One region of the Bradyrhizobium sp. S3.7.6 genome, then DNA from elsewhere that is predicted to be linked to it. Evidence: predicted binding sites of a transcription regulator. Region 1 holds the regulator's gene; each other region holds the start of a gene.
What was found. Region 1 encodes HrcA, which represses chaperone genes, less so after heat shock. Its sites were predicted from a motif close to GTTAGCACTCNCNNNNNGNGAGTGCTAAC; they were not measured.

Region 2: ACVJ5M_RS41715 (co-chaperone GroES) is a predicted target of HrcA. The motif match lies at 1,864-1,892, and genes of this name have one in related genera.
Region 3: ACVJ5M_RS18535 (co-chaperone GroES) is a predicted target of HrcA. The motif match lies at 2,761-2,789, and genes of this name have one in related genera.

Annotation. Positions count from the first base shown of each region.
Region 1 is NZ_JBSSEQ010000001.1:873,309-877,775, forward strand. Features, by position in the region: gene ACVJ5M_RS04085 (hypothetical protein) at 1-29, shown strand, start outside; gene pncA (bifunctional nicotinamidase/pyrazinamidase) at 168-890, shown strand; gene grpE (nucleotide exchange factor GrpE) at 1,043-1,648, opposite strand; gene hrcA (heat-inducible transcriptional repressor HrcA) at 1,745-2,833, opposite strand; gene rph (ribonuclease PH) at 3,002-3,715, shown strand; gene rdgB (RdgB/HAM1 family non-canonical purine NTP pyrophosphatase) at 3,727-4,362, shown strand; gene hemW (radical SAM family heme chaperone HemW) at 4,349-4,467, shown strand, end outside.
Region 2 is NZ_JBSSEQ010000001.1:8,634,661-8,639,127, reverse strand. Features, by position in the region: gene groL (chaperonin GroEL) at 1-1,368, opposite strand, end outside; gene ACVJ5M_RS41715 (co-chaperone GroES) at 1,477-1,773, opposite strand; gene ACVJ5M_RS41710 (hypothetical protein) at 2,103-2,624, shown strand; gene ACVJ5M_RS41705 (protein phosphatase CheZ) at 2,814-3,593, opposite strand; gene ACVJ5M_RS41700 (L,D-transpeptidase) at 3,908-4,467, shown strand, end outside.
Region 3 is NZ_JBSSEQ010000001.1:3,924,941-3,929,407, reverse strand. Features, by position in the region: gene ACVJ5M_RS18550 (NupC/NupG family nucleoside CNT transporter) at 97-1,347, shown strand; gene ACVJ5M_RS18545 (cupin domain-containing protein) at 1,466-2,005, opposite strand; gene ACVJ5M_RS18540 (usg protein) at 2,166-2,453, opposite strand; gene ACVJ5M_RS18535 (co-chaperone GroES) at 2,832-3,146, shown strand; gene groL (chaperonin GroEL) at 3,191-4,467, shown strand, end outside.

The DNA of each region.
Region 1 (4,467 bases):
TGCGCGACGGCATCCAGCCCAAGGGTTAGTCTCAAGGGTTAGTCTCAAGGGTTAGTCCAAGGGTTAGCCCAAGCGCTGGACAGAGCCGGCTGCATTTTCGGGCTTCTGTTCGTATACGAACGGAACTAGGCTTCCTTCCATTGGATCATCCTGGAGGGAGGCGAACGATGCTTGATCGACGACAAATCCTCGCGGCGCTTGGGACAAGCGCTCTCGTAGCCCTTGCTCCAACCGCGCTCCTTGCGGCCGCATCGATCAAGCCGGACGATGCCTCCGCGCTGCTCGTGATCGACGTGCAAAACTGCTTCCTGCCCGGCGGCAGCCTCGCCGTGAAGGAAGGCGAGCAGGTCGTTCCCGTCATCAACAAGATGGCGAAAGCCTTTGCGAACGTGGTGATGACCCAGGACTGGCACACGCCAGGCCACATTTCATTTGCGTCGGTGCACTCCGGCAAGAAGCCGTTCGAGACCGTCGATCTCCCCTACGGCAAGCAGGTGCTGTGGCCCGACCATTGCGTGCAGGGCACCGACGGCGCCGCGCTGTCGAAGGATCTTGCGATTCCGCATGCCGAGCTCATCATCCGCAAGGGTTTTCACAAGGACGTCGACAGCTATTCGGCCTTCCTCGAAGCCGACGGCAAGACCTCGACGGGCCTCGCCGGTTACCTGAAGGGCCGCAAGATCAAGCGCGTCTTCGTCGCCGGCCTCGCGACAGACTTCTGCGTCGCCTGGACCGCGCTCGATGCGCGCAAGGCGGGCTTCGAGGTCTATGTGGTGGAGGACGCCTGCCGCGGCATCGACACGCAGGGTTCGCTCGCAAAAGCCTGGGCCGACATGGCCAAGGCCGGCGTGAAGCGGATTCAGTCCGCGGATATCGCGGTGAGCGCGTAAGCGGCGCGAAAAGCTGCCAAACCCTCATCCTGAGGAGCGTGCTCCTTAGCACGCGTCTCGAAGGATGAAGGCCGAGCTGCAACAGCCGGGCCTGCATGGTTCGAGACGGCGCTGACGCGCCTCCTCACCATGAGGATCAACCAGTGCGCCGCTCAGTTCACTTCGTTGCTGTTCGCAGCCGGTGCAGCCTTCGTGCCGCCCTTGGCGACACCGACCAGCGCCGGGCGCAGCACGCGCTCGCCGATGGTGTAGCCGGCCTGCATGACCTGCACGACGGTGCCCGCAGGCACCGACGCATCCGGCACCTCGTACATCGCCTGCTGGAAGTTCGGGTCGAACTTCTGGCCCTGCGGATCGAACTTCTTGACGCCGTGCTTTTCCAGCGCATTGAGCAGCGAGCGCTCGGTGAGCTCGACGCCCTCGATCAGCGAGGTCAGGCCGGGATCGGCCGCGGCACGGGCCTCGGCCGGAACGGCATCGAGCGCACGCTGGAGATTGTCGGCGATGTCGAGCACGTCGCGGGCAAAGCCGGTGATGCCGTAGAGGCGGGCGTCGGCGACCTCCTTGGTGGTGCGCTTGCGCAGATTTTCCATCTCGGCCAGCGTCCGCAGCATGCGGTCACGCGCCTCGGCGGCTTCCTTCTGCAACAGCTCGACCGAGCCGGGCTCCGGATCGTCGGGCATGATGTAGGGTTTTGACACCACGGGCTCGTCGGTCGGTGGGGTAGTGTCGTCGGGCTGCCGGTCTCGATCGGTCATCGGCTCTCTTCTCGAACTCGTCTCAAGGGATTGTTGGCCCGGATATCGTGCCTAAGCTCACGAAAATCAAGCGCCCGTGATCGGAGGAAACGCCGGTCAGCCCCCCAGGAGGCGGCTGACGATGCGCGCGGCGTAGTCCACGGTCGGGATTACGCGGGCATAATTCAGCCGCGTCGGCCCGATCACGCCCAAAACGCCGACGATGTGGCCGGCGGCATCCCGATAGGGTGAGATGATGGTGGAGGAGCCTGACAAGGAAAACAGTTTGTTCTCCGAGCCGATGAAGATCCGCACGCCCTCGGCGGTCTCGGCGCGTCCCAGAAGGTCGATCACGCCGCGCTTGGTCTCGAGATCGTCGAACAGCAGGCGAACGCGCTCCAGATCCTCCAGCGCGTGCAGATCCTCGAGCAGGTTGGCGTGGCCGCGAACGATCAGCTGGCGGTCCTCGTTCTCGCCGCCGGACCAGCTCGCAATACCGGCCGAAATCACCTTCTGCGTCAGTTGGTCGAGTTCGGCGCGGGCTTCGCCGAGCGCGGTTTCGAGCTCGAGCCGCGCCTCGGCCAGCGTGCGGCCGCGAATCCGCGCATTGAGGAAATTACCGGCTTCCGTGAGCGCCGAGGAGGGAACTCCCGGCGGCAGCGACAACACGCGGTTTTCGACCTGACCGTCCTCGCCGACCAGGATCACCAGCGCCTTTTCGGGTTCCAGCCGGACGAATTCGATGTGTTTCAGCCGCGCATTGGATTTCGGGGTCAACACGACCGCTGCGGCGCGGGTGAGACCGGACAGCCGCGTCAGCGCCTCCGACAGCGCCGCCTCGACCGATTGGGCGTGACCCACCGACGTCAACTGGCTCTGGATCGACTGCCGCTCGGCGTCATTGAGGTCGCCGACCTGCATCAGGGCGTCGACGAAGAAGCGTAAGCCCAGTTCCGTCGGCAATCGGCCGGCGGAGGTGTGGGGCGCATAGATCAGGCCGAGCTGTTCCAGGTCGGCCATGACGTTGCGGACCGAGGCCGGCGACAGCGGCATCGCGATCAGCCGCGAAATATTGCGCGACCCGACCGGCTCGCCGGTCGCGAGATAGCTTTCGACAATTTGACGAAAGATGTCGCGGGAACGCTCGTTGAGCTGGGCGAGGCCTGCGCGCGGCGCGATCAGATGGATCGGATCGTGATGGGCCACGGACGGTAACTCCTCTCAGACGCTTATAATTTGTCCATCCCGGAGGGTTCTGACAAGCGTGGCGTTTGCGGGGTGGAAAACTGGGGGTGAAAAAGCCTTGCCGCCCACCCTCACCCCACCTACAAGCACCGCGAATAGCCCTTTTCCGAGAGTTTTGGAGGATTTCCCATGCGGCCAAGCCGCCGTGCGCCCGACGAATTGCGCCCCGTGACGCTGGAGCGCGGCGTGGTCAAATATGCGGAAGGCTCCTGCCTGGTGAAATTCGGCGACACCCATGTGCTGGTCACCGCCACGCTGGAAGACCGCCTGCCGCCGTGGCTGAAGGGCCAAGGCCGCGGCTGGGTCACCGCCGAATACGGCATGCTACCACGCGCGACCTCCGAACGCACCCGCCGCGAGGCCTCCGCGGGTAAACAAAGCGGCCGTACCGTCGAGATTCAGCGCCTGATCGGCCGCTCGCTTCGTACCATCGTCGATCTCGAAGCGCTCGGTGAGCGCCAGATCACGGTCGATTGCGACGTGCTCCAGGCCGACGGCGGCACGCGCACGGCCTCGATCACCGGTGCCTGGGTCGCGCTCGCCGATTGCATCAACTGGATGAAGGCGCGCAACATGATCAAGGCCAAGGTGCTGCGCGACAACGTCGCCGCGATCTCCTGCGGCATCTACAACGGCACGCCCGTGCTCGACCTCGACTATGCCGAGGATTCGGAAGCCCAGACCGACGCCAATTTCGTCCTGACCGGCGATGGCCGCATCATCGAGGTGCAGGGCACCGCGGAACGCGAACCGTTCACACAAGACGAATTCCTCGCGCTGATGGCGCTGGCCCAGAAGGGCATTGCCCGTCTCGTGGACTTGCAGAAACTGGCCGTCGCGTAGTCAATAGGCCCATGCACCGCCGAATCACCGAAAAGCTCGTCATCGCGACCCACAATCCCGGCAAGCTCGCCGAGATGAAGGAGCTGCTCGCGCCTCACGGCATCGAGGCGGTGTCGGCCGGTGAGCTCGGCCTGCCCGAGCCCGACGAGACCGGCAACGATTTCCGCAGCAATGCCGCGATCAAGGCGATCGCGGCGGCGCAGGCGACCAAGCTTCCCTCCTTCGCCGACGATTCCGGCATAGTGGTCGACGCGCTCGATGGCGCGCCCGGCATCTACAGCGCGCGCTGGGCCGGTCCAGCAAAGGATTTTACCGCCGCGATGGCGCAGATCGAGCGCCTGTTGCAGGAGCGCGGCGCCACCACGCCCGACAAGCGCACCGCGCATTTCGTATCCGCGCTCTGCGTCGCCTGGCCCGACGATCATCTCGAAGAGGTCGAGGCGCGCGTCGACGGCACCTTGGCCTGGCCGCCGCGCGGCACCGCCGGCTTCGGCTATGATCCGATGTTCCTGCCCAATGGCCACGATCGCACGTTCGGCGAGATGACCAGTATCGAGAAGCACGGCCTGCCGCCGCTTGGCCTCGGCCTGTCGCATCGCGCCCGCGCCTTCGTGAAACTGGCGGAGATCTGCCTTGAGCCGCGCTAAGCAAGCTTTCGGCGTCTATGTACACTGGCCGTTCTGCCTGTCGAAGTGCCCCTATTGCGACTTCAACAGCCACGTCCGCCACGCCGCGATCGACGAGACGCGCTT
Region 2 (4,467 bases), 7.8 Mb from region 1:
CTCGGAGATCTGGCGGATCGGGGCTTCCAGCGCCTTCAGCACGATGTTGATGCCGGCCTGGACGTCGGCATTGGCGTTGGTGAGACGGCCCACCGCCTTCTTGGCGCGCAGCAGCGCGACGCCGCCGCCGGGGACGATGCCTTCCTGCACCGCGGCGCGGGTGGCGTTGAGCGCGTCCTCGACGCGGTCCTTCTTCTCCTTGACCTCGATCTCGGTCGCGCCGCCGACGCGGATCACCGCGACGCCGCCGGCGAGCTTGGCGAGGCGCTCCTGGAGCTTCTCACGGTCGTAGTCCGAGGTGGTCTCCTCGATCTGGGCCTTGATCTGGCCGACGCGGGCCTCGATCTCCGGCTTCTTGCCGGCGCCCTTGACGATCGTGGTGTTCTCCTTGTCGATCACGACCTTGCCGGCGCGACCGAGCATCTTCACCGTGACGTTCTCGAGCTTCATGCCGAGGTCCTCGGAGATGAGCTGGCCGCCGGTGAGGATCGCGAGGTCCTCGAGCATGGCCTTGCGGCGGTCGCCGAAGCCCGGCGCCTTGACGGCGGCGACCTTCAGGCCGCCACGCAGGCGGTTGACGACCAGGGTGGCCAGCGCCTCGCCCTCGACGTCCTCGGCGATGATGACGAGCGGCTTGCCCGACTGCACCACGGCTTCCAGCACCGGCAGCATGGCCTGCAGGCCGGACAGCTTCTTCTCGTGCAGGAGGATGTAGGCGTCCTCGAGCTCGGCGGTCATCTTCTCGGCGTTGGTGACGAAGTAGGGCGACAGATAGCCGCGGTCGAACTTCATGCCCTCGACGATGTCGACCTCGGTGTCGAGTGACTTGTTCTCCTCGACGGTGATGACGCCCTCGTTGCCGACCTTCTGCATCGCCTGGGCGATCATCTTGCCGATGGCGGCATCGCCGTTGGCCGAGATGGTGCCGACCTGGGCGACCTCGGAGGAGGCGGCGACCGGCTTGGCGCGCTTTTCAATGTCCTTGATCACCGCTGCAACCGCGATGTCGATGCCGCGCTTGAGGTCCATCGGGTTCATGCCGGCGGCAACCGCCTTGGCGCCTTCGCGCACGATGGCCTGGGCCAGCACGGTCGCGGTGGTGGTGCCGTCGCCGGCGAGGTCGTTGGTCTTGGAGGCGACCTCACGCAGCATCTGGGCGCCCATGTTCTCGAACTTGTCCTCGAGCTCGATCTCCTTGGCGACGGTGACGCCGTCCTTGGTGATGCGGGGCGCGCCGAAGCTCTTCTCGATGACGACGTTGCGGCCCTTCGGACCGAGCGTCACCTTGACGGCGTTGGCGAGAATGTCGACGCCGCGCAGCATGCGATCGCGCGCGTCTCCGGAAAACTTGACGTCTTTGGCAGCCATTTCTTCAATCCCTCGTGTTTCGTGATGTGTTTGCCGCTTGCGGAATGACCGAATGCCCGGATCGCGCGATCCGGGCATGACATTCAGCGGCTGTTCAGGCTGACGGCCTTAGGCCATGACGCCCATGATGTCCGACTCCTTCATGATCAGGAGCTCTTCGTTGTCGATCTTGACCTCGGTGCCCGACCACTTGCCGAACAGCACGCGGTCGCCGACCTTGAGGTCGATCGGGATCAGCTTGCCGGCCTCGTCGCGGCCGCCGGGGCCGACGGCGACGACCTCGCCCTGGGACGGCTTTTCCTTGGCGGTGTCCGGAATGATGATGCCGCCCTTGGTCTTTTCCTCGGCGTCGATACGTTTGACCACGACACGGTCATGCAGCGGACGAAATTTGGATTTAGCCATGACGTTTCCCTTTGGAGGCTCGCTTCGGAAGGAATGGAAGTGGGTAGGGGCGGCGTCCGTCCACCCTCTTGCCGAGGATCGAACGGCGCGCTTAGCAATCGGGCTTTCCGAGTGCTAATAGTGCGCCCGGAAATATGGCTTGGCCGCGATCCTGTCAAGCAAGGGTGGTTAAGCGATTGGTGAGGCGGATATAGGATCGTGTCTAGAGAAACTTATTGGTCGCGCTGGCGTATAAAGGACGTCATTGCTCCGACAGCGGTTTTGCGCTTGGCTGCAGGAGGGATGCGGTCGGGGTCTCATTTGGGGGACGGTTTGCTCGGGGGAATGTCATGATCAGGTCAGCTCACGCACGCACGGTTGCCAATCTGGCGGCCGCCTCCTGCCTGGCGCTGCTGCTTGGCGCCTGCGGCGGCGGTATGAGCCTGCCGTCGTTCTCGTCGTCTTCGCCGCCGCCCGAGGCTGAGCCCGGCACCGGCCCGGAAATGCCGGCGAGCATCCGCGCCGACGAGATCGTCGGCCGCTGGGGTCTCGCCTCGTTCCAGAACCCGGCCGACCGCGCCCGCACCGAGGCCGCGGCCCGGGCGCAGTGCAAGAATCCCTACGTGATCACCGCCGGTTCCTCCGGCGGCGTGATCATGCATCTCGCCGACCAGGCGACGCCGCAGGAGCTGCGGCTGAAGGGCTCGCCCAGCGGCAAGAACTACATCGGCCCGGCGGGTCCCACCCCCGGCGAGCAGGACCGCGAGATCGTCTCCTTCGACGGCCGCGTCCTGATCACCCGCTTCATCGACAAGGACGCCGCCACCCGCTACGGCAACATGGTCTACGTCCGCTGCGCGCCAAGGGCGTAGTTTCTCCTTCGTCATGCCCCGGCTTGACCGGGGCATCCAGTACGCCGCGGCCTCTCGGCTCAATCACCGCCGCCTCTGGAATACTGGATCGCCCGGTCAAGGCCGGGCGATGACAGTGGAGGGGATGGCCCCAAAAACAAAAACGCCGGCTCTCGCCGGCGTTTTGTTTTTCCGTAATGCCGCGCCCGATCAGTCGAACAGCGCGTCGATGTCGTCCTGCGAGGCGTGGCCGACGTCGCCGGCGAGCTTGGGGCCGTTGAGGAGCTTTTCGTCGTCGCTGCGGGTGTCGGCCGGCGCGGGCACATGGGCCTTGATCGCGTCGACGCCGCCCCAGATCTCCATCATCGCATTGATGTGCTGCTCGATGAACTTCATCGTGGTCATGACCTTGCTGATGCGCTGGCCGGTCAGGTCCTGGAAGTTGCAGGCTTCGAAGATCGAGATGACGCGTTCCTGGATGTCGTCGGCGAGCCGCTTCTGCTGGTCGGCCGATTGCACCTTGGACATCGCGCTGGCCGCCTGGTCGATCGATTCGGCGGCTTCGAGGATCTGCTGGGTCGCCTGCTCGGTGCCGCCGACGACCGCGCCGAGCTCGCCATTGACCTTGGCCATCTCGCCGCCGTCGAAGCTCTTGCCGTGCAGCGTCGCGATCTCGCGCTTGGTGCGGTCGATGGCGTCGTGGATGAGGTCGAGCTCGACCTTCAGCTTCTCGCACTGCTCGATCTGCGCCCGGTAAGTATCGAGCATGGTACGAGCTTCGGAGAGCTCGTGGGCGGTGGAAGCGTCGATCGCCGCCATGGCCGCGCTGCCGGACAAGGGCACGGTGCCCTTCGCCATCTGTGCGCGGATCGCACGCAGCTCCGCCATGATCTCGTTATGCATCGGCGCAGCCTCCTCAATCATTTCGGGGCTGGGCATCTCGCCGACAATAGCCTCCTCGACACGAAAACGTTTGCGGTGAATAGCCATCAGGAACTCCCCCCACCTCACTCACGCGTCTTTGTAGACAGAAGCAATTTAACACGAGGTTCACAGCGGGAACTGTTGCGCGGCCGCACGCGACGGCGCGAAAAGAAGCGATTAACCATGGGCCTGCGGCGTTCATGGAAAATAAACGCTGATCGCCAAATTGCACCCTCGCTCGCGACGTGGTGAATCGAAACGGCTGATACGTTTACCAAACAAAACGGCTTTTGCTCTTTATTGACCACGTCGCGGTCGCCGGTCAGCCATCGGCTCTGCACGACGCATGGGATCTAGACGAAACAGTACAGAGTACGTCGATGTTCAAGAAAATGTCTGTCGCGCTGCTCGGCAGCGCTTGCACCTTCATTGCCGGCGCGAACAGCGCCAGCGCCTTCGACAATAGTGTGCCGAACGATCCGCCCGCGGTGCTCTACCAGCCGCAGGTGCAGCCGGCGCCGGTGCGTGTCGCCTCCAATGCGAATATGGGCGGCGGCTTCATCGAGTTCCTGTTCGGTGACGGTCCCGGCCGCGGCCCGGCCTACGCGCCGCAGCAGCCGGTTTATCAGCAGCAGCCCGGCTATTACGACCAGCGCCGCCTGCCACCGATGGGCGAGCCGCAGATGCAGGGTGGATATCAGCAAGGCGCAGGTCTCCAGCAGGAGGCGGTCGATCCGCGCCAGCGTCCGTTCGATCCGAGATTCGAGAAGCAATCCGTCGACTATAGCGGCAAGGAAACTGCCGGCACCATCGTGGTCGATACGCCGAACAAGTTCCTCTATCTGATCGAGGGCAACGGCCGGGCGATGCGCTACGGCATCGGCGTCGGCCGTCCCGGCTTCACCTGGTCCGGCGTGAAGTCGATCACGGCCAAGCGCGA
Region 3 (4,467 bases), 3.1 Mb from region 1:
CGCCCCTGCTTGTCAACAGCGAGAGGCTCAGGTCACCTCCCGGCATTGCGTTTGCAACGCGGGCGCGGCCATAATCATTGAGGGTTTGGGGACACCATGCTGCGCTTGCAATCGGCACTCGGCATTTTCGCATTGCTGTTGATCGCTTTCGCGTTGGCAGAGAATCGCCGCGCCGTATCGCTGCGGCAGGCTGCGATTGGCCTCATCGCGACATTCGTCACCGCGGCTGTCCTCCTGAAAGTGCCCGTCGTCGCTCGGGCTTTTGGGGCGATCAACGACGCGGTCGGCGCGATCTCCGCGGCCTCCCGCGCCGGCTCCTCCTTCGTGTTCGGCTATGTCGGGGGCGGTCCCCTGCCCTTCGATCTGAAGGTGCCGGGCGCCGATTTCATCCTGGCGTTCCAGGCGCTGCCGATCGTGCTGGTCATGAGCGTGCTGACGACGCTCTTGTTCTATTGGCGCGTGCTGCCGCCGGTCGTGCGCGGCATGGCCTGGCTGCTGGAGCGGACGCTGGGCGTCGGCGGCGCGGTCGGGCTCTCGACCGCAGCCAACATCTTCCTCGGCATGGTCGAGGCACCGCTGTTCGTGCGGCCGTACCTGGCGCAGATGACGCGCAGCGAATTGTTCCTGGTGATGACCGGCGGCATGGCCGGCATCGCCGGCACGGTGCTGGTGCTCTATGCGACGCTGCTGGCGCCGCTCATTCCCGATGCCGCCGCGCATTTCGTCATCGCCTCGGTGCTGGGCGCGCCGGCCGCGATCCTCGTCAGCCTGATCATGGTGCCGGAGACGTCAGACAAGCGCACCGGCGGCGCGCTGGAGGATCCCGAGATGGATGTCTCCGGCCCGATGGATGCGATCGTGAAGGGGACGAGCGCGGGGATCGAACTGCTGATCAACATCGTCGCCATGCTGCTGGTGCTGGTGGCGCTGGTCTATCTCGTCAATGCCGTCCTCGGCCTGCTGCCCAATATCGGCGGCGCCGCGATCTCGTTGCAGCGGCTGCTGGGCCTCGTGATGGCGCCGGTGTGCTGGCTGATGGGATTGCCCTGGGACCAGGCGGTGACCGCCGGCAGCCTGATGGGCACCAAGACCGTGCTCAACGAGTTGATCGCCTATGTCGACTTCTCAAAACTGCCACCCGATACGCTCGATCCGCGCTCGCGCCTGATCATGCTCTACGCAATGTGCGGCTTCGCCAATTTCGCCAGCCTCGGCATCATGATCGGCGGCTTAGGGGTGATGGCGCCGGAGCGGCGCGAGGAGATCAACGCGCTCGGGCTGAAATCGATCGTGTCGGGAACGCTGACGACGTGTTTGATGGGGGCGGTGGTGGGGGTGTTGAGTTAGGCTCTCTCCACCCGTCATTCCGGGGCGCCGCGAAGCGGCGAGCCCGGAATCCATCGGGCGTCAGCACATGCCGAGTAAATGGATTCCGGGCTCGCGCTGCGCGCGCCCCGGAATGACATCAGGCCTTCAACTCCACCGTCCTGAACTCCGCCGGCAGGATCACCTCCAGCAGCTCCACGTCATCCGAATAATCCAGGATCATGTGCTTGATCTTCGGCGGCTGGGTCCAGGCGCTGCCTTCCTTCATCAAGGTCTCGCCCTGCCCGTCCATGTAGGTCTTCACCCAGCCCTTGAGCACGTAGACCATCTGGAATTCGACGTCGTGGAAGTGCAGCTTCGAGACCTCGTTCGGATCGCAGGGGCCTTGCAGGCGGATCACGTGCGCCTGTGCCAAGCCATGCGAAGCTTCGGCGATGCCGAGATCGCGGTACTTGGCGTAGGTGCGCAGGCCGTCGGCCTTGAAGTCTTCCTCGCGGTGATGACTGATGGCGATGCGCTGCTTGGGACGGGCGGCCTTTTTCGGAGCGGCCTTTGCCGGTGTCGTGCGCGCCTTCGCCTTCACCGCCTTGCGCGCCGAGGATCGTGCCACGGCCTTGGCTCCGCTCCGCTTCTTCACCGCGGCCTGGGCTGCACTGCGCGATTTTGTTTTCTTGGCCATGGGCCGCCTCCCTGTTGTTATAGGCGGAGGCTAGCACAGAACGAGATATCGTAGGGTGGGCAAAGCGAAAGCGTGCCCACCATTGCCAGATGCAATCGTGGAGAGATGGTAGGCACGGCGCGAGCGCGCCTTTGCCCACTCTACGATGCCGGCGCGCTGTTCAATGCAGCCGGAACACGCCATCCACGGCGCGCAGCTCGGCCGGCTTGATCAGCTTGGAATGCGCGACGGTCACCGAATGGAGCGGACCGTCGAGCTTCTCCTGCCAGAACGCCAGGAAATCCTTCAGCGCCGGAAATTTCGGAAACATGTCGTAGTTCTGCCAGACGTAGGTCTGGAGAAGCGAGGGATGATCGGGCATCCGATAGAGAATTTGCGCCGTCGTCAGCCCGTAACCCAAAAGCTGTTTCCGGAAATCTTCGGAAACGCCCCCACTCCGCAAGCCCATGCCAACCTCCTTTGCAGGAGCGCATTCAAGGGGCGGCTTGGTCGGTGTGCGCCTTACGAGCCACCCGGTACTGATGCGCTCACATGAGAGAAATGTGACGCAAACTGACAATCCATCTCAAGCCTAAAAGTTTAACAAGCTGTTGAAATTCAATGCTTTAGCAGCAGAGGCGGCTCCGTGCTAATACGGTCACCGGGCGGGTTAACGATGGTAAAGAGATTCTGGCACCCGGGCCTTCAGAGTGCCGATTTTTCTGCTAGAAGCCCTTGCCCCCGCAAAATTCCTGTCCTATTTCAGCCTCGCTTGTGCTAGCACTCGCTGGCACAGACTGCTAACGCCAAAAAATTCCCATACCGTGCAACTACTTAGGAGGACTGCATGAAATTCCGTCCGCTTCACGACCGCGTCGTGGTCAAGCGTATCGACGCAGAAGAGAAGACCGCCGGCGGCATCATCATTCCCGACACTGCCAAGGAAAAGCCCTCGCAGGGCGAAGTCGTCGCCGTCGGCCCCGGTGGCCGCGACGAAGCTGGCAAGCTGATCCCGATCGACCTGAAGGTCGGCGACCGCGTGCTGTTCGGCAAGTGGTCCGGCACTGAAGTCAAGATCGACAACGTCGACCTGCTGATCATGAAGGAAAGCGACATCATGGGCGTCCTCGACGTCCCCGCTTCCAAGAAGAAGGCGGCCTAAGAGCCCCCTCTCCCCACCAGCTAAACACCTAAGGAAAAATCCAGATGTCAGCTAAAGAAGTCAAATTCGGCGTCGATGCACGCGACAAGATGCTGCGTGGCGTCGACATCCTCGCCAACGCCGTCAAGGTGACGCTCGGCCCCAAGGGCCGCAACGTCGTCCTCGACAAGTCGTTCGGCGCTCCCCGCATCACCAAGGACGGCGTCACCGTCGCCAAGGAGATCGAGCTCGACGACAAGTTCGAGAACATGGGCGCGCAGATGGTGCGCGAAGTCGCCTCCAAGTCGGCTGACGCGGCCGGCGACGGCACCACCACCGCAACCGTGCTCGCGGCTGCGATCGTTCGTGAAGGCGCAAAGTCGGTTGCCGCCGGCATGAACCCGATGGACCTGAAGCGTGGTATCGACCTGGCCGTGGAAGCCGTGGTCGCCGACCTCGTCAAGAACTCCAAGAAGGTCACCTCGAACGACGAGATCGCCCAGGTCGGCACCATCTCCGCCAACGGCGATGCCGAAATCGGCAAGTTCCTCTCCGACGCCATGAAGAAGGTCGGCAACGAGGGTGTCATCACCGTCGAGGAAGCCAAGTCGCTCGAGACCGAGCTCGACGTCGTCGAGGGCATGCAGTTCGACCGCGGCTACATCTCGCCCTACTTCGTCACCAACGCCGACAAGATGCGCGTTGAGATGGACGACGCCTACATCCTCATCAACGAGAAGAAGCTCTCCTCGCTGAACGAGCTGCTGCCGCTGCTCGAGGCCGTGGTGCAGACCGGCAAGCCGCTGGTCATCGTCGCCGAGGACGTCGAAGGCGAGGCGCTCGCCACCCTCGTCGTCAACCGTCTGCGCGGTGGCCTGAAGGTCGCGGCCGTCAAGGCTCCGGGCTTCGGCGATCGCCGCAAGGCCATGCTGCAGGACATCGCGATCCTGACCGGCGGCCAGGCGATCTCGGAAGATCTCGGCATCAAGCTCGAGAACGTCACGCTCAACATGCTCGGTCGCGCCAAGAAGGTGATGATCGACAAGGAGAACACCACGATCGTCAACGGCGCCGGCAAGAAGGCCGACATCGAGGCGCGCGTGGCCCAGATCAAGGCGCAGATCGAGGAGACCACCTCGGACTACGACCGTGAGAAGCTCCAGGAGCGTCTCGCCAAGCTCGCAGGCGGCGTTGCGGTGATCCGCGTCGGCGGCGCGACCGAGGTCGAGGTGAAGGAGCGCAAGGATCGCGTTGATGACGCGATGCATGCGACCCGCGCGGCGGTCGAGGAAGGCATCGTCCCGGGCGGCGGCGTCGCCCTGCTCCGTGCCTCCGAGCAGCT